DNA from 3 places in the Brachybacterium sp. GCM10030268 genome. Region 3 is predicted to be linked to each of the others. Evidence: predicted binding sites of a transcription regulator. Region 3 holds the regulator's gene; each other region holds the start of a gene.
The links. Region 3 encodes HrcA, which represses chaperone genes, less so after heat shock. Its sites were predicted from a motif close to TTNGCACTCGNNNNNNNCGAGTGCNAA; they were not measured.
Positions count from the first base shown of each region.

Region 1 (6,225 bases), on a different contig from region 3:
GGACCGCCGATGGGCGAGCCCGGCCAGCGGGTGCGCCTGGCCGAGATACGGGAGAGCGCGATCTCCGTGGCCCAGATGGCCGACGCCGTCAGTGATCCTCGCTGCGGCGCCGTCGTCACCTTCGACGGGGTGGTGCGCGATCACGATGGAGGTCGCGGAGTCCAACGCCTCGAATACACCGCACATCCGAGCGCCGGCGAGGTGATCGCCGAGGTCGCCCGGGAGATCGCCGAGCGCTACCCGGACGCCATGATCGCCGTCGCCCACCGCCACGGCCCGTTGGGCATCGGCGACTCGGCACTGACCTGCGCGGTCTCCGCCCCGCACCGCAAACAGGCCTTCGTCGCCTGCGACGACCTGGTCGACACCGTCAAGCAGCGCGTGCCGATCTGGAAGCATCAGATCTTCGAGGACGGCGGCACCGAATGGGTCGGAGCCCTCGGCTGACCCGTCGCCGTGCCGTTCACGACCACTCGCCATCGCCAGGAGGCCACCACGTGTCCCAGCCATCCGCGCCCGGGAGCAACCGGCGTCGTGACAACGAAAGTCCCCCGCACGAGCCTGTGCAGGAGGTGCTGCTGGCCCTCGGCGTCCGCCCGGAGACGGTGAGCCGGCTGCCCGAGCTGGACGCCCTGTGGCAGGAGATCCGGCGCGTCGGGCGGCAGTACCCGGATCTCTCGCTCGAGGAGGAGCCGCCGCCCGCCGCCGAGCGGCCGGGCGTCGGGACCTCCGCCGCGACGCCACCGGAGGTGCGGGCGCGTTTCGAGAACGACCTCGACCGCGCCTACCGGCTCGGCATGCCCCTCGCGCGCGAGACCCTCGCCGCGCTCGATGAGCACGAGATCCGCCCCGAGCTCGCCGGATACGACCGCGCCGCCCTCCAGGCCGGCCTCACCGATCTCGAGGACCTGTACGAATCCGGATCCTGGCGCGGCGCCGACGGAGCCACACTGCGCGGCTACGTCGACTGGGTGCAGGAGCGCCATCCCTGGCGCACCGCCGTGGCCCCGCCCCGCCGCGGCGAGGTCCCGCGCATCGTGGACGTGCTGCGCCGCGTGCCGCCGGCGACGCTGCGCCCGGTGACCAAGACCCGCAACCGGTTCGTGCTGGGAATCCTGGTCCGCATCGGGCTGTACATGATCCGCCGCAACCCCGGGCTCACCGACGTGACTGGCACCGCCGACAGCACCGGAACCCGCGGCTGATCCCGACCGGCCGCGCGAACCGGGCCGGCAGGCGGGCCGGGCCGGCTCAGGATTGGAGCCAGCATGTGCACAGCTGGCCCCTATATAGCGCTATCGGTGCACATGGTGGCTCCAATTCGCCCGCACCTGAGGTCGCCCCGCCCGACCGGCCGCTCCGTCCGCCCCTCTTCACCTGCCCGTCACCCGCGGTGGCTACCGTGCCTCCATGCGCATCCTCCACCTCAGCGACACCCACCTCTACGGCGACCCGGCCGCTCGCCACTACGACCGCATCGACACCACCGCCGCCCTGCACGGACTGCTCTCCCGCTGCCAGGGGCTGACCGGCATCGACGCAGTCGTCCACACCGGAGACGCCTCCGAGGACGGCACCCCGGCCAGCTACCGACTGCTGCACGAGATCCTCGATCCCTTCGCCGCCGCCCTGGGCGCTCCCCTCGTCGTGGCCATGGGCAACCACGACGTCTCCGTCGCGTACGGCGAGACCATCGCCCCTGGTGACCGGGGCGCGACCAGCCAGGATCGCGTCGTCCGCCCGGAGAACGGGGCCCGCATCGTGGTGCTGGATTCCAGCATCCCCGGCGCGGGGTACGGGCATCTGGAGGACGAGCAGCTCCAGTGGCTGCGCGGCGTCCTCGCCGAGCCCGCGCAGGGCGGCACCGTGCTCGCGATCCACCATCCGCCGCTGGTCGCCGCCACCACGCTGCTGCTGGGCCTGGACCTCGACGGCCTCGACCAGCTGGCGAGCGTGCTGGCGGGCTCCGACGTGCGGATCGTGCTCTCGGGCCACTACCACCACGAGATGACCGCTGCGATCGCGGGGATCCCCGTGCACGTGGTCCCGGGCATCACCAACGTGGTCGACCCGGTCACCGCCGGGGATCACGAGCAGTCGCTGGCGCAGTCGGGGATGAGCATCGTCGAGCTGGGGGAGGCCCCGACGGACGCGCCGCGGGTGGTCACCTCCGTGTTCCCCAATGCCGGAGACACGCTGGCCGACATGAGCGTGCCGGTCTACGACATGGGGCCGGAACAGGTCGCGGCGATCCTGGAGGCCGCCGGCCGGTGAGCCCGTCCGCGAGGCCCCTCCGGTGTCGCCCCGGAGAACCCGTCGGCGAGGCACCCGCCGTGCCCGGGACGGCCCCGGTTTAGCACTCGCCTTGCACGAGTGCCAGCTCGGTCCTAGAGTTGGCGTCGTTGGCAGTCGAAGGCCGAGAGTGCCAGAGACTGTCAGTCAGGAATCTTCCCCGGTCGGCACCGCGACGACGACCGGGATCGAGGTCCCTGGAACCCCGAACTCACAGAGTCATCTCTTCATGAAGGAGTGAGCCGCCATGTCGGTCTCCATCAAGCCCCTCGAGGATCGCGTCGTCGTCAAGCCGCTCGAAGCCGAGCAGACCACCGCTTCCGGTCTGGTCATTCCGGACACCGCGAAGGAGAAGCCCCAGGAGGGCGAGGTCGTCGCCGTCGGCGCCGGTCGTTTCAACGACAAGGGCGAGCGCGTGCCCATGGACGTCAAGGAGGGCGACAAGGTCGTCTTCTCGAAGTACGGCGGCACGGAGCTGAAGTACGGCAACGAGGAGTACCTGGTCCTCGGCGCCCGTGACATCCTCGCCATCATCGACAACTGAGTGAACTGAGGCCTGGAAACTCATGGCAAAAGAGATCATCTACGACGAGGAAGCGCGTCGCGCCCTCGAGCGCGGTGTCGACAAGCTCGCCAACACCGTCAAGGTCACGCTCGGCCCCAAGGGCCGCAACGTGGTTCTGGACAAGAAGTGGGGCGCGCCCACCATCACCAATGACGGCGTGACCATCGCCCGTGAGATCGAGCTCGAGGATCCCTACGAGAACCTCGGCGCTCAGCTCACCAAGGAGGTCGCGACCAAGACCAACGACGTGGCCGGTGACGGCACCACCACCGCCACGGTCCTGGCCCAGGCGCTCGTGCACGAGGGCCTGCGCAACGTCGCCTCCGGCGCGGCTCCGGCCGCCCTGAAGCGCGGCATCGAGAAGGCCGCCGAGGCGCTCTCCGAGAAGCTCGGCGACATCGCCATCGAGGTCGAGGGCAAGGAGCAGATCGCGAACGTCGCCTCGGTCTCCAGCCAGGACCGCGAGATCGGCGAGCTGCTCGCCGAGGCGTTCGACAAGGTCGGCAAGGACGGCGTCATCACGGTCGAGGAGTCCTCGACCACCGCGATGGAGCTGGACTTCACCGAGGGCATGCAGTTCGACAAGGGCTACATCTCCCCGCACTTCGTCACCGACGCGGATCGCCAGGAGACCGTCCTCGAGGATGCCCACGTCCTGCTCGTCCAGAGCAAGATCTCGGCGGTGGCGGATCTGCTGCCGCTGCTGGAGAAGATCGTCGAGGGCGGCAAGCCGCTGTTCATCATCGCGGAGGACGTCGACGGCGAGGCCCTGTCCACGCTGGTCGTCAACAAGATCCGCGGCACCTTCAAGGGTGCGGCCGTCAAGGCTCCCGCGTTCGGCGATCGCCGCAAGGCGATGCTGCAGGACATCGCGGTGCTCACCGGCGCCCAGGTGGTCACCTCCGACCTCGGCCTGGACCTCAAGACCGTCGGCACCGAGGTGCTCGGTCAGGCCGGTCGCGTGGTCGTCACCAAGGACTCCACCACGATCGTGGGCGGCGCCGGTGACGAGCAGGCCGTGGCCGATCGTGTCGGGCAGATTCGCTCCGAGATCGAGAACACCGACTCCGACTGGGATCGCGAGAAGCTCCAGGAGCGCCTCGCGAAGCTCGCCGGTGGCGTGTCCGTGATCAAGGTCGGCGCTCACACCGAGGTCGAGCTCAAGGAGAAGAAGATGCGCATCGAGGACGCGGTCTCCGCGACGCGTGCGGCCATCGAGCAGGGCATCGTGGCCGGTGGCGGCAGCGCCATCGTCCAGGCCGCCGCGGCTCTCGAGAGCGACCTCGGCCTGACCGGCGACGAGGCTGTCGGCGCGCGCGCCGTCACCCGCGCGGTGGTCGAGCCGCTGCGCTGGATCGCCGAGAACGCCGGCTTCGAGGGCTACGTCGTCGTCGAGCGGGTCAAGGAGGCTCAGGTCGGACACGGCCTGAACGCCGCGACCGGCGAGTACGTCGACCTCGTGGCCGCGGGCATCATCGACCCGGTCAAGGTCACCCGCTCGGCGCTACGCAACGCGGCGTCCATCGCGGGCATGGTCCTGACCACCGAGACGCTCGTCATCGAGAAGCAGGACGACGAGGACGAGTGATCCAGGACTGACCTGACGGTCATCCACTCGGCCGACGGGCGGGCAGAACGGGGACACCCCGGGCTGCCCGCCCGTTCTCGTCCCCCGGGCAGCATCCTCGACCCAACGGGTCCGGATCAGCAGGCCGGACCAGCACCGATACGTGCTCCGAAGCGGCTCCGGCAGGCCTAAGATGAGCGAGCCACAGACGACCCGCCCCCGGAGGAGAAGTGATGACCCGCAGCTCCGAGGACGTCGCGCGGGCGACGGACGACGACCGCCCGACCCGCACCTACGGGCCTCCGGCCGCCGTCGTGATCGGCACGCTGGTGGCGGGCTTCGTGTTCGTCGTGGTCCTCGAGTTCCTCGTGATCATCAGCTTCGTCGGCCAGCGGCTGTGGAACGACCCCCAGATGATGCGCGATCCGGTGTTCACCGCGCCCTTGCTGCTGTGGGTGCTGATCGCGGCCACGGCGGCCGTCGGCTGCCTGCGCGTGCTGACCGCCTGGCTGCAGATCGATGCCGAGGGGTTCCAGCTGCGCGGCCTGGGTCGCCGCACCCGGCAGGCCCGGTGGGACGAGGTGGGCCAGGTGATCGCGGTGCGCGACATCGAGCGCGGACTCGGGCCCACCGAGATGCTGGACGCCTCCGAGACCGCCTACGACGGCGTGTACGTCCTGGACCCCGAGGGCCGGCGGATCCTCGCCGTCTCCAGCCGCTTCTTCGGCCCCCGAGCCCAGGAGATGACGCTGCGCCGCGCCCAGGAGGCGGGCGCCCACGTCGACCACATCGAGGCGATCACCACCGCTGAGCTGCGCCGGCAGGTGCCGCAGGCCATGCGATTCAGCGACCGTCACCCCAACCTGATCCTGGTTCTGCTGATGCTCATCTACGTCTTCCACAACGTGCTGACCTTCGCCGTGTGGGGACTGTGAGCGGCGGGTCGGCCGCCGACGGTGCGAGGGCCGACGTGACGGGACGAGACGACGGCGGCCGGGGTCGGCAGCTGCTGCACCGGCCAGACCAGCCGGGGCGCGCCGCTCGGCGACGCGCCCGTGCCAGGCCGGCGCCCCTGCCTCAGCGGGACGGACTGGACGCCGTGCGGTGGCAGGTACCGCGGGATGCGGTCGAGACTCCCGCGCTGGAGGCCCTGCGGGAGCGGTACCCGGCACTGACCGATGAGGAGGCGACGCCTCTGGCGGAGCGATTCGCACGGGGCGACATCGTCGACGCCGACGGACGTCCCTGGGTCGCCGCGGATCTTGTCGGCCCCGGGGACGAGCTGTGGTTCCACCGTGAGCTGCGCACCGAGGACGTGCCCGAGATCGAACTCGACATCCTCCATCGCGACGAACATCTACTGGTGCTGGACAAGCCCCACGGTATGGCGACCATGCCGCGGGGCACCCACATCCTCGCCAGCGCGCTCGTGCGGCTGCGCCGTCTCACCGGGCTGACCACGCTGACGCCGCTGCACCGCCTGGACCGGCCCACGGCCGGGGTCCTTGCCTTCGGGATCCGGCCCGAGGAGCGGTCCGCGTACCAGCAGCTGTTCGCACGCGGCGAGGCGGACAAGGAATACCTGGCGCGCGTGCGCATCTCCCGCTCGGGCCCGCCCGGCGAGCGAATCGCTGAGCTGACCGGTCCGGCTGGTCCGGCTGGTCCGGCTGGTCCGGCTGGTCCGGCCGGTGAGGGTGCCGCCCGCCCGGGGCATCGAGCGATCCTCCGCGACCGGCTGGAGAAGCCGCGGGGAGAGCTGCGCGCCCGGACGGTCGACGGGGTGCCGAACGCGGAGACCGAG
Region 1 is NZ_JBHTCW010000001.1:492,268-498,492, reverse strand. Features, by position in the region: gene ACFQRD_RS02285 (molybdenum cofactor biosynthesis protein MoaE) at 1-447, shown strand, start outside; gene ACFQRD_RS02280 (hypothetical protein) at 498-1,205, shown strand; gene ACFQRD_RS02275 (metallophosphoesterase family protein) at 1,411-2,274, shown strand; gene groES (co-chaperone GroES) at 2,540-2,836, shown strand; gene groL (chaperonin GroEL) at 2,859-4,445, shown strand; gene ACFQRD_RS02260 (hypothetical protein) at 4,658-5,359, shown strand; gene ACFQRD_RS02255 (pseudouridine synthase) at 5,524-6,225, shown strand, end outside.
Region 1: groES (co-chaperone GroES) is a predicted target of HrcA. The motif match lies at 2,354-2,380, and genes of this name have one in related genera.

Region 2 (6,225 bases), on a different contig from region 3:
CGATGATGTCGACCGCGACGTGGCCGCGTTCGCCGAAGACCAGCGTCATGGCGAACAGGCCCAGCCAGACGAACATGTACTGCGCGGTGGTCGTCGTCCAGGCGCTGGGGCTCTGGAGGACCTGGCGGGTGAAGACCTGCCAGACCACCACGAGCACGAGCACCGCGAACAGCGCGATGCACAGGACCTTGAGGGCGGCGAGGAGTCCGGATCGTGCTCGTGCCATCACGGCGCCTCCTCGGATGCGGCGCGGATCGCCTCGTACATCGCGATGTCCGCCTCGTCCTGGAGGATCGCGTAGCCGGTCTCCTCGATGATCGGCGCGAATGCTTCGGGATCTGGCTCGTGGATCTCCACCCCGCGCTCGAGCATCTGCTCGGTGGCCTTCTCCGTCTCCTGCCGCCAGATCTCCACGAACGCGTTCTGGGTCTCGGTGAACGTCTCTCGCAGCGCGCGCGAGTCCTCGGGGCCCATCTCCTCGAGCAGGTCGGTATTGGCCAGGAAGAAGTCGAAGCCGATGAGGTGATTGGTCAGCGTGTAGTGCGTGGCGACCTCGTAGTGGCGCTGGGTGACGTAGCTGATCTCGTTGTTCTCGGCGCCGTCGAGCACACCGGCCTGCAGGCCGGTGTAGACCTCGCTGTAGGCCATCGGGGTGGGGACCCCGCCCATGGCGTTGATCAGGTCGAGGAAGATCTTCGACTCCTGCACCCGGATCTTCAGCCCCGAGAGGTCGTCGGGGGATTCGATCGGGCCCGGGGCGGTGTAGAGGTGGCGGCTGCCCTGGGTGAAGCCTCCGAGCACCGTCAGCCGCATGTCGGGTTCGAGGGAGGTGAACAGCTCCCCCACGATCGAGTCGTCGAGCATCACCCGGTTCTGGTGGTCCATGTCGTCGAAGACGCCGGGGACGTTCATCGGCAGGAACCGGGGCGAGGAGTTCTCGATCTGGGTTCCGGAGATGACCGCCATGTCGATCGCGCCGTCCGAGACGAGCTGGACGGTCTCCTGCTGATCGCCGAGCGAGTTGTTCGCATAGACGCGCACGCCCCACCGGTTGTCCGTCGCGGCGGCCAGACGCTCCCCGAAGTCGAGCAGGGCCCCGTAGCTGGGATGGTCCTCGGCCTGGCCGAGCGAGACGGACAGGATCCGGTCGACGTCGGTGACTGCTCCGGCGCGGGAGACGCAGCCTCCCAGGAGCGCTGTTCCGGCACCGGCCACGGGCAGCGCCGTCAGGAGTCCACGACGCCCGAAGCCTTTCCCGGGTGGCCGCTCTCCCGCGGTGGCGCGGGGGACGTCTCGTCGACGAGACATCGTTGTTCGCACTGCATTCCTCCTCGAATGGACATGCCGCGGCGCTCGGGGCGCGATGTGCGCACCCCCGAGGGCCGTGAAGCCGGATCAGCGTGCCAGGCGCGCAGAATTCGGCATCAACCCTTGCCACGCGTTGCCGGGGCCGGGATCGGCAGGTACGCGGACATGCCCGGGACCGGAGCATGCGAAGGGCCCCGACCCTCCCTCAGGAGGATCGGGGCCCTGCACTCGCACGGGACGAGCGACACGGGATGAGCCGTGCGGCAGGTGATCAGGAGATCACATCATGCCGCCCATGCCTCCCATACCGCCCATGCCACCCATGTCGTCGCCGCCACCGCCGGCCGGCGCCTTGGGCTCCGGCTTGTCGGCCACGACGGCCTCGGTGGTCAGGAACAGGCCCGCGATGGACGCGGCGTTCTGCAGCGCGGAGCGGGTGACCTTGACCGGGTCGATGATGCCGGCCGCGACCAGGTCCTCGTACTCGCCGGTGGCGGCGTTGAGGCCGTGGCCGACGGGCAGGTTCTTGACCTTCTCGGCCACGACGCCGCCCTCGAGACCGCCGTTGACGGCGATCTGCTTGAGCGGGGCCTCGACGGCGACCTTGACGATGTTCGCGCCGGTCGCCTCCTCGCCGGTGAGCTCCAGCTTGTCGAAGGTGTCCTTGCCGGCCTGCAGCAGCGCCACGCCACCACCGGCGACGATGCCCTCGTCGACAGCGGCCTTCGCGTTGCGCACAGCATCCTCGATGCGGTGCTTGCGCTCCTTGAGCTCGACCTCGGTGGCCGCGCCGGCCCGGATGACGGCCACGCCGCCGGCCAGCTTCGCCAGGCGCTCCTGGAGCTTCTCGCGGTCGTAGTCCGAATCCGAGTTCTCGATCTCGGTGCGGATCTGGGAGACGCGGCCGGCGATGCGCTCGGCGTCGCCGGAGCCCTCGACGATCGTGGTCTCGTCCTTGGTCACGACGATCTTGCGAGCCTGGCCCAGCAGGTCCAGCTCGGCGGTCTCCAGCTTGAGGCCGACCTCCTCGGAGATGACCGTGCCGCCGGTGAGGATCGCCATGTCCTCGAGCATCGCCTTGCGGCGGTCGCCGAAGCCGGGAGCCTTGACGGCCACGGACTTGAAGGAGCCGCGCAGCTTGTTGACCACGAGCACCGCGAGGGCCTCACCCTCGACGTCCTCGGAGATGATCGCCAGCGGCTTGTTGGACTGGATGACCTTCTCCAGCAGCGGCAGCAGGTCCTTGACCGAGGAGACCTTCGAGCTGAGCAGCAGGATGTAGGGATCCTCCAGGACCGTCTCCTGGCGATCGGAGTCGGTGACGAAGTAGGGCGAGATGAAGCCCTTGTCGAACCGCATGCCCTCGGTGAGCTCCAGCTCGAGGCCCATGGTGTTGGACTCCTCGACCGTGATCACGCCTTCCTTGCCGACCTTGTCGAGGGCTTCGGCGATGAGCTCGCCGATGGCCGGGTCGGCCGCCGAGATGGCGGCGGTGTTGGCGATCTGCTCCTTGGTCTCGACCTCGTGGGCCTGGGACAGGAGGGTCTCGGAGACCGCGGCGACGGCCTTCTCGATGCCGCGCTTGAGCGCCATCGGGCTGGCGCCGGCGGCGACGTTGCGCAGGCCCTCCTTGACCAGGGCCTGGGCGAGGACGGTGGCGGTGGTGGTGCCGTCACCGGCGATGTCGTCGGTCTTCTTGGCGACTTCCTTGACGAGCTCGGCGCCGATCTTCTCGTAGGGATCGTCGAGTTCGATCTCCTTGGCGATCGACACGCCGTCGTTGGTGATGGTGGGGGCGCCCCAGGACTTCTCGAGCACGACGTTGCGGCCCTTGGGGCCGAGGGTGACTCGGACGGCGTCGGCGAGCTGGTTCATACCCCGCTCGAGGCCGCGCCGGGCCTCCTCGTCGTAAGAGATGAGCTTGGCCATTGTGGAATCTCTCCCGTGTGGTGTGGTGTCCACCCGACCCTCGTGCCCGCGACGGACGGCACCCCACGCCGTGTTCATGTCCCACGGCGCCGGATCCCTCACGGGGCCGGAATGTTGGTGGCCGGCGAAGCAGCGGACTGCTCCCCGGACAGGCTCACGACTCTCGAGGGCGGCCTCGCCGATCGGCGCTGTCACTCTCGATCATCGAGTGCCAGATCATCATAAGCACTCCGACCCGGAGAGTGCTAACCCTGGGCGGCTTCTTCTGGCAGCGGAACCTCCGGGAAGTCCATTCGCCCGACAATGCAGAACGCGCGCCGCCCTCCCGGATCGGGGGTCGACGCGCGCACTGCATGCGTGAGAGGCCTTCGGCCTGCGGGATTCAGCCCTCGCCGCCGTCCTCGCCGCCGCCGTCCTCGCCCTCGGCGTCCGCGCCGGGCTCGTCGACAGCCACGAAGGTGATGCGTGCGTCGTACTCATCGCTCTGACGGGCCTCACCGGCACCGACCTGCTGGGCGAGCGCCTGCGCGCTCTCGGCGTCGGCCTCGTCGCGGTAGAACACAACGGGCTCCTCCTGCGTGTTGTCCGCGGTGGCGACGCCGACCTCCGTCCATCCCTCGCCCTCGAGGGTCTCCTCCCAGGTTCCGGCCAGCCCGTTGATGCCGCCGGCATTGACGACCAGCACGGGAGTGGACAGATCCGGCTCCGGGGCCGGCTCCTCCTCGGTGGTCGCCTCCTCGCCGTCGGCGGGGGCCTCCTCGCTGGACTCGCTCGCGGCGGGTGTGGTGGGGTCCTCGGCCCGCTCGTCCCCGTTGCCGCCCATGCCGCCGATGAGGAAGAGCAGCACGACCAGCATCACCACGGCAGCGCCGATGATGATGATGTAGAGCAGGTTCTGGCGCCAGAACGGCTCCTCGGCGCGGTGGGCGCCGTGGAAGGAGGCGCTGTCCGCCTCCTCGTCGAAACGGTCCGGCGGGTAGGGATACTGGGAATCAGCCACGGCCCCATTAAACCTGCTCCGGGCGGCAGGTTGTCGGAGCACACGCCCCGCACGTCGGCTCGGCACGGACCCGCCTCGGCCCGGGTCGGTCCTCGCTCAGGCCACGCGATCGGCGCCGCGCGCAGGGACGGCGCCGTGCTCGGAGGTGCGCTGCGAGCGCAGCCGGTTCACCAGTGCCGGGGCCGCCCTCAGCGCCGCCGGCTCGTCGAGCAGCGTGTTCAGCCTCACGTAGTAGCCGACCTTGGAGATCCCGATCTCCTCGCGGATCGCGCGCTCCTTGGAGCCGACGTAGCGGAACGTCCGCGATTCCAGGGCGAGGATGCGCTGATCCAGATCCGACAGCTCCGAGGAGGCGGTCGGCGGGGCGTCCTGCGAGCCCTGACGGGCCGCGTCGGGCTCCGCAGAGGCGTCGTGGTCGGAAGGCATGGACCGACAGTACGGCTCCCGAGGCGCCGGTCATCGGCGGCGCGCCGCACCCCTGGCGAGGATGGAAGACTGGTCACATGCCGCAGCCGCTCACCGAGATCATCAGTGCCGATTGGGCCCGCGAACTGTCCCCGGTGGAGGACCGGATCCATGCCCTGGGCGAGTTCCTGCGCACCGAGGTGGACGCCGGCCGGGGATACCTTCCCTCCGGCGACCGGGTGCTGCGCGCCTTCACCCGCCCGATGGCCGACGTGCGGGTGCTGATCGTCGGCCAGGATCCCTATCCGACGCCGGGACATCCGATCGGCCTGTCCTTCGCCGTCGAGCGCGATGTGCGTCCGCTGCCCCGGTCGCTCGCCAACATCTACGCCGAGCTCGAGGACGACCTGGGGATTCCCCGCGCCGTGCACGGGGACCTGACCGCCTGGCAGGACCAGGGGGTGCTCCTGCTGAACCGGGTGCTGACAGTGGCACCCGGCAGCCCCGCCTCCCACCGTCGGCGCGGGTGGGAGGAGGTCACCGAGCTCGCGATCCGCGCCCTGGTGGCACGCGGCGGTCCGCTGGTGGCGATCCTCTGGGGCCGCGACGCCCAGTCGCTGATCCCGATGCTCGGGGGCGTGCCGCACATCGCCAGCGCCCATCCCAGTCCGCTGTCGGCCTCCCGCGGCTTCTTCGGGTCCAAGCCGTTCTCGCGGGCGAACGCGCTGCTGGAGCAGCAGGGCGCCGCACCGATCGACTGGCGCGTGGAGCAGCCGGACTGACCCCGGGTCTGTCGCATCCCGGGGTCGGCGCAGTGCGTCCCGAGACGTGGACCGGGCCGGGGCGGCCTGCGGACGGTGTCCCTACGCCCAGGTCCAGCTCTCCAGGATCTGCCGGAGCTCCGGGGAGATCTCCGTGCTGCCGTAGGTCTCCACGACGATCTGCATCACCTGGTCGCCGACATCGGCGCAGTAGGTCTCCGAGACCACGTCCTGGTCGTCATGCGTCCCGGTGGCGCGATAGGCCACGAGCTCCTGACCATCGAGCTCGACGGGATCGATCTCAGTGGCGTCGCCGGTCTCGTCCCAGCTGAAACCGAGGAACGCGGACTGCTGCTGGCACTCCGCCTGGGCGTGGAGGTCGCTCGAGAAGAGGTAGACGTCCAGAGAGTTGCCGGCGTAGGCCTCGTAGTCCTCCTCGTCGATCTCCTCGTCGCGCAGCTGGATGAGCAGCCCGGTCTCCGCCTCCTCCGAGGTGACCTCGCCCGCGACCCACCCCGCCGGGTACTCGAGGCTGAAGGTCTCCTCCTCGAGGCGCTGGGCCTGGGCCGCAGTGGTCTCCGTGCCCGATCCGTGGTCGCGTCTCTGCGTGGCGAGATAGATGACTCCGCCGGTCACGGCGAGCAGCAGCAGCACGATCACCAGCCCGGCGCAGCCGAGCATGACCCACGTCCCCGTCCGCCGGCCCTGCTGCGGCCCCGCGGCCTCCGGCGGCGGCATCTGCCCGCCCGTCGGCACTCCCCCGTGCCCTGTGTGGGGTGGCTGCCCCATGGTCCCTCCTGCCCCCGAGATCGACACCCGCCG
Region 2 is NZ_JBHTCW010000001.1:576,853-583,077, forward strand. Features, by position in the region: gene ACFQRD_RS02645 (TRAP transporter small permease) at 1-226, opposite strand, end outside; gene ACFQRD_RS02650 (TRAP transporter substrate-binding protein) at 226-1,215, opposite strand; gene groL (chaperonin GroEL) at 1,588-3,237, opposite strand; gene ACFQRD_RS02660 (LytR C-terminal domain-containing protein) at 3,620-4,237, opposite strand; gene ACFQRD_RS02665 (DUF3263 domain-containing protein) at 4,334-4,663, opposite strand; gene ACFQRD_RS02670 (uracil-DNA glycosylase) at 4,741-5,424, shown strand; gene ACFQRD_RS02675 (hypothetical protein) at 5,506-6,192, opposite strand.
Region 2: groL (chaperonin GroEL) is a predicted target of HrcA. The motif match lies at 3,426-3,452, and genes of this name have one in related genera.

Region 3 (6,225 bases):
CCGTGATGCCAGCGCCTGGAGTGACGTCATGCTGCTCGTTCTGCTGTGTGCGCCGCGTTCGTCGTAGCTGGTGACCACCGACGGGACGTGAATCGAGGGTGCCCGGTGTATAGGGCGGCAGATGCGATCCACGTCCCGCTGACGGTCACGGCCGGCCCGGTCCGCGGACCGGGCCGGGACGTCACTTCACCAGACGCAGGTTCACCGGGTAGTTCCACCATTCGCCCTGGTACGCCTTCACCGCGCCGATGATGGCGAAGATCGCCTGGACCACCTGGGGGATGAACAGCAGACCGAACAGGAACGACCCGATCCCCAGGGTGATGACCGTGATGATCGCGAAGGCGATCCCCAGGACGAAGGACGTGATCATGGCGGCGATCGTGCCGTTCAGCGCCTCGGCGCCGTTGTAGCGCACGAACCGGTTCCGATCCTTGAAGATCACGAACAGGACGATCTGCGCGACAAGGCCACCGAAGAACGGGATCGCGAACTGCAGCAGGGCGGCGAGGTGGACCACGAGAGCCCACGTCCTGGCATCAGAATCCTGCATCGGCTGACCGCTCAGCGGGCCGTCGTGCACGCCCTTGATTCCCGGGGGCGGCGTGTTGAGGTCGGCCGCTCCGGGCGCTCCGCCCTGAGCGCCGTGGCTCTGCTGCCCGTACTGACCCTGGGCACCGTACTGGTGCTGACCGCCGGGCTGACCCTGCGCGCCGTACGGGTTCTGCGGGCCGCTGCGGCCGGGGGCACCGCCGGGGTAGCCACCCTGTCCGGCACCGGCGCCGGCACCGGAAGCCGGCGCGGCGTAGTGGGGCTGGCCATCAGCCGACGGCGGGACCTCGTACGGATCCTGGGCAGCGGGTGAAGCGGGCACCCCGTACGGATCCTGTGCGCCTGCCGGTCCGGAGGCCGAAGGGTCCTGGGCGGGCGGCACCGAGGCGGTTCCGCCGGGCGAGGTGGCCGCGGACTGGGAGCCGGCGTCGTACGCGTACGGGTCGTGCGGGTGCAGGGCCGGATCCGAGGTGGGGCTGCCCACCTCGTCGTCGCCGGCGGGACCGCGAGGCGACGCCTCGGTCTGCCCGGCGCCGGGCTCGTCAGCGGCCGCGGACTGCGAGGCCTCGGCAGGGCCCGCGCCGGGCACGGACTGACCGGTCTCCTCGTGCGAGCTGCTGTCGGCCGGAGCGGGATCGGAGCCGGGTGCCGGAGTGGCGGGCTCGGTGCCGAACGGATCGTGTGGATGCGGAGTCTGGCTCATGATTCCCTCTTCGAGGACGGGCCGGCCCCTCGGGCCGGCGTCGGGCTGACACGACCAGCCTAACGAGCGCAGTGGCCCAGGTCTCCAGGGCGAACCGCCGGGTCCGGTGGGGGATTTCCCCCGCTAAATCAGCTGGGGTCGACCGTCACGAAGTCGATGAGCTCCTCGATGCGTCCGGACAGGGAGGGCTCGACATCTGCATACGAGCGCACGGTCGCCAGGATCCGCTGCCAGCCCTGGCCGACGTCTGCCTTGTCCGCGTGGGGCCAGCCGAGCGCGGCGAGCGTGCCGACCTTGATGTCGGTGCCCTTGGGGATGTGGGGCCACGTCGTCAGGCCCACCCGAGCAGGTCGCACCGCCTGCCACACATCGACGTAGGGATGCCCGAGCACGGAGACGTTGCCCCGCGCACCGGGAAGCCTCATCACCTCGGCGGCGATCCGCGATTCCTTGGAGCCGGGCACCAGATGGTCCACGAGGATCCCGAGCCTGCGGCCGGCAGACGGCCCGAAGTCCTGGACCCGCTCGACGAGGTTGTCGGCGCCTTCGAGCTGCTCCACGACGATGCCCTCGATGCGCAGGTCATGGCCCCACACCTTCTGGATCAGCTCGGCGTCGTGGGTGCCCTCGACCCAGATCCGCGACGCACGCGCGGTGCGGGCCTTCGCCCCCTCGACATAGACCGAGCCGCTCGCGGAGCGCTTGCGCACCGGGGCCTGGCTGCGCGGCGCGGGACGGGTGAGCACGACCGGCTTGCCGTCGATCATGAAGCCGGGGCCCAGCGGGAAGGTGCGGCGCTTGCCGCGGCCGTCCTCCAGCTCGACGATCAGCTCACCGGCGATCTTCTCGACGCGGGTGATGGCCCCGGTGAAGCCCGTCGAGGCCTCCTCGACGACGAGGTCGCGCTGCGCGGCGACCTCACGGGCCACGGGGCGGCGGCGATGATGAGCGGGCGGACCGGAGGAGAGCACGTCGGAGCCGTACCGGTCAGGGAAGCGATCGGATGCTGCAGGCACGCGCGACACCGTACACCGGTGGCGAACACCTCCCTGCGAGCCCCGCCGGGGACGCGTAGGATTGGCACTCGGCAACGGTAGGTGCCAGCCTCGTTCCCGGTGATCCGTCGGCGTCCAGGAGCCCGTCGGCCCGCGAGCGGCTCGAGCACCGGCCGGAAGCCGACATCGAGATCGAGATGTCCGTACGCAGAGCAGGAGGTGAGGGACACGGACGCCCGGAAGCTGCAGATCCTCGGCGCGATCGTCGAGGACTACGTCTCCACGCGTGAGCCCGTGGGCTCCAAGTCCCTCCTGGAGCGGCACGAGCTCGAGGTCTCCGCCGCCACCGTGCGCAACGACATGTCGGTGCTGGAGGAGGAGGGGCTGATCCATCAGCCCCACACCTCGGCCGGCCGGGTTCCCACGGACAAGGGCTACCGCGCCTTCGTCGACCACGTGGCGACGGTCAAACCGCTCTCGGCCCCTGAGCGCCGGGCCATCCAGACCCTGCTCGAGGACGCCGGTGACGTCGAGGAGCTGCTCGGTCGCACGGTGCGGCTGATGGCTCAGCTCACCCAGCAGGTGGCGATGGTCCAGTACCCGGCGCGCCGCCAGGCCCGGATCCGTCATGTCGAGCTGGTCAAGGTCGCCGAGTCCCTGCTGCTGATCGTGCTGATCACCGAGTCCGGCCGCGTCGATCAGCGCACCGTCCCGGTGCTGGCCGCCCGGCCTGCCGAGTTCTACGTGGATCTGCGCGACCAGCTGAACCGCTACATCGCCGGCCGCGAGGTCACCGACCTCGAGCGGCCCGTGGCAGACCTGCTGGAGGTCACCCCGCACGCGGACAAGGCCTCCGTCGCGGAGGTGACCGAGGCGCTGTCGGCCCTCGCCGCCACCCGCGCCGAGGACCGCATCATGCTCGCCGGGACCGCCAACATCGCCCGCTCCGCCGAGGACTTCGCGCGGGATGTGGAGCCGTTGCTGGACGTGCTCGAGGAGCAGCTGGTGCTGCTGCGGCTGTTCACCGAGATGCACGCCTCGCCGGGGTCCGTCGAGGTGCGCATCGGCTCGGAGCTGGAGGACCAGGTCCTCCAGCAGGCGGCCGTGGTGGGCGCCGGGTACGGTGCCGGCTCGCACCTGGCGATCCTCGGCCCCAGTCGTATGGACTACGTCAGCGGCATCTCCACCGTCCAGGCCATCGCCCGGTACGTCTCCCGCTATCTCGAATGACCCGCGCGTGCGCGCACGCCTCGCACCGCGTTCCCGACCGCAAGCAACCACCGCCCCGCGCCCGCTCGCCGCACGCCGCGACCCCCGGACGCCCCGACTCCCCGGTAAGGATCCTTCACCGTGAACGATGACTACTACGAGCTCCTCGGCGTCTCCCGCGACGCCTCCACCGAGGAGATCAAGAAGGCGTACCGGAAGCTCGCCCGCACCCTCCACCCGGACGTGAACCCCGATCCCGAGGCCTCCGAGCGGTTCAAGAAGGTCTCCCAGGCCTACGAGACGCTCTCGAACCCCGACAAGCGCCGCCAGTACGACATGGGCGGCGGCCCGGGTATGGGCGGCGGGTTCCCCGGCGGCGGTGGCGCCGGATTCGACTTCAACGACATCTTCGACATGTTCGCCGGCGCCGCCGGCATGCGCGGCCGCGGCCAGGGTCCGGTGCCCCGTCAGCGCCGCGGAGGCGATGTCCTGCGCCGGGTCAAGATCGACCTGCGCGACGTCGTCTTCGGCACCGAGGAGGAGGTCACCTTCCGCACCGCAGTGCGCTGTGAGCGCTGCGACGGCTCCTGCTGCGAGCCCGGCACCAGCCCCACCCGCTGCACCGCCTGCAACGGCAGCGGCCACGTCCAGCGCGTCGCCCAGTCGCTGCTGGGCCAGATGGTGACCATGGCACCGTGCCCGACCTGCGAGGGCCACGGCGACGTCATCGAATCCCCCTGCACCGCCTGCTCGGGCCACGGACGCACGCCCGCTGAGCGCAGCGTGACCGTGCGCATCCCCTCCGGCGTCGAGAACGGCACCCGCATCCAGCTGCGCGGCGAGGGCGAGACCGGTGAGGCCGGCGGTCCTGCCGGCGACCTGTTCGTCGAGCTCGCGGTCAACGAGCACGAGATGTTCGAGCGCGACGGCGACGATCTCGTGGTGACCATGTCCGTGCCCATGACCTCTGCCGCCCTGGGCGCGACGATCCCGCTGGAGACCTTCGACGGCACCGAGGAGATCGACGTCAAGCCCGGCTCCCAGCCCGGCGAGGAGATCACCCTCAAGGGCCTCGGGGTGACTCCGCTGCGCCGTGAGCGCCGCGGCGACATCCGCGTCGTCCTGGACGTCTCCGTGCCGACCTCGCTGAGCGACGAGGAGCGGGAGCTGCTCGAGCAGTTCGCCGCGATGCGGGGAGACGAGAGCACCCGCCGCCGCGGCCACGGCCCCTTCGCCAAGCTCCGCGACCGCCTGCGCGAGTTCTGAGCCGGCGCCGACGGGAGAGGTGAGCGCCCATGCCGACGACCCCGCCCGGCTTCCTGGTCCTCGATGATGCCCTTGCCGCCGCCCGCGCGGGTGAGGCGCTCACGCTCGACGGCGACGAGGGCCGGCACGCGGCAAAGGTGGCCCGCATCGGCGTGGGCGAGCAGGTGCTGCTCACCGACGCCCCCGGCCGGCAGGTCCTCGCCGAGGTGACCGTCGCGCACAAGGACGCCCTGGAGCTGGAGCTGCTGGCCGATCCGACGCCGGCCGTGCAGCGGCTGCCCCTGCTCAGCCTCGTCCAGGCACTGGCCACCGGTGGCCGCGATGAGCAGGCGATCGAGTCCGCGACCGAGCTGGGCGCGGATCGGATCGTGCCGTGGATCGCGCAGCGCTCCGTCTCCGTCTGGCGCGGGGAGAAGCTGCGCAAAGGCAGGCAGCGCTGGGCCGGGACCGTGCGAGCGGCCGTGAAGCAGTGCCGCCGTGCGGGGATCCCCGCGGTCGACGAGCCGGTGACGACCAAGGAGCTCGTCGCCGACGTCAGGTCGCGCACCGAGGGCGGCTCGCTGGTGCTGGTCCTGCATGAGCAGGAATCGGTGGGCCTGATGGACCTCGCCGATCAGCTGCGCCGGGCGAGCGAGGACGGCACCGAGGAGATCATGGTGGTGGTCGGGCCCGAGGGCGGCATCTCCCCGGAGGAGCTGGACGCCCTGCATGCGGCGGGCGCCCGCTCCGTCCTGCTCGGTCCCGAGGTGCTGCGCTCCTCGACCGCCGGTCCCGCGGCACTCGCGGTTCTCAGCAGCCTGGTGGGGCGCTGGGGCTGAGCCTGCGGCGGGAGTCGACCAGCCAGGGTGCGCGAGAACCTCGCGCGGGAGCCTCGATCAGCCCGCGTGCGCGGGAACCTCGGCGGCCAGGGCCTCGGCGGCCTCGTGCAGCTGAGCGACCTTCTCCTCGCGGACCGACAGCTCGCCCTCGGCCGAGAGGTCCTCGCCGAAGCCCAGCCCGATGGTGTCCACCACGTCTGCGCCGACGCGCGTCATCAGCGCCTCCAGCACCGGCAGCACCTCGTTCGCATCCCGCCAGCCGTAACCGATCAGCAGGGTGGGCAGGTCGTTCCACTCGGCGTAGAGGAAGTCGATCGCGTTCTTCAGGGCGCCGGGGTAGGAGCCGTTGTACTGCGGGGTGAGGATGACGGTGGCATCCAGCGCGGCGATGCGCTGCGCCCAGCTGCGGCCGTGAGCGGTCGTCTTGTCCCCACCGGCCCGAGGGGCGACGGGCTCGTCGAAGGCGGGGAGTGCGACCTCGCGCAGGTCGATGAGGTCCACGTCGAAGCGGTCGCCGACGGTCTCGGCGACCCACTGGGCGACGTGCTCCCCGACACGGTTGGGGCGGGCACTGGCGATGATGATTCCGAGCGTAGTCATGATGATTGAACGTTCTCATACATCGGCCGGGGTATGGCCAGCTGGTACGCGCCGCGTGTGCGATGACTCGCTCCCGGCCGGT
Region 3 is NZ_JBHTCW010000002.1:408,659-414,883, reverse strand. Features, by position in the region: gene ACFQRD_RS04895 (DUF4870 domain-containing protein) at 182-1,255, opposite strand; gene ACFQRD_RS04890 (DUF3097 domain-containing protein) at 1,384-2,280, opposite strand; gene hrcA (heat-inducible transcriptional repressor HrcA) at 2,470-3,480, shown strand; gene dnaJ (molecular chaperone DnaJ) at 3,601-4,725, shown strand; gene ACFQRD_RS04875 (16S rRNA (uracil(1498)-N(3))-methyltransferase) at 4,755-5,543, shown strand; gene ACFQRD_RS04870 (NADPH-dependent FMN reductase) at 5,601-6,143, opposite strand.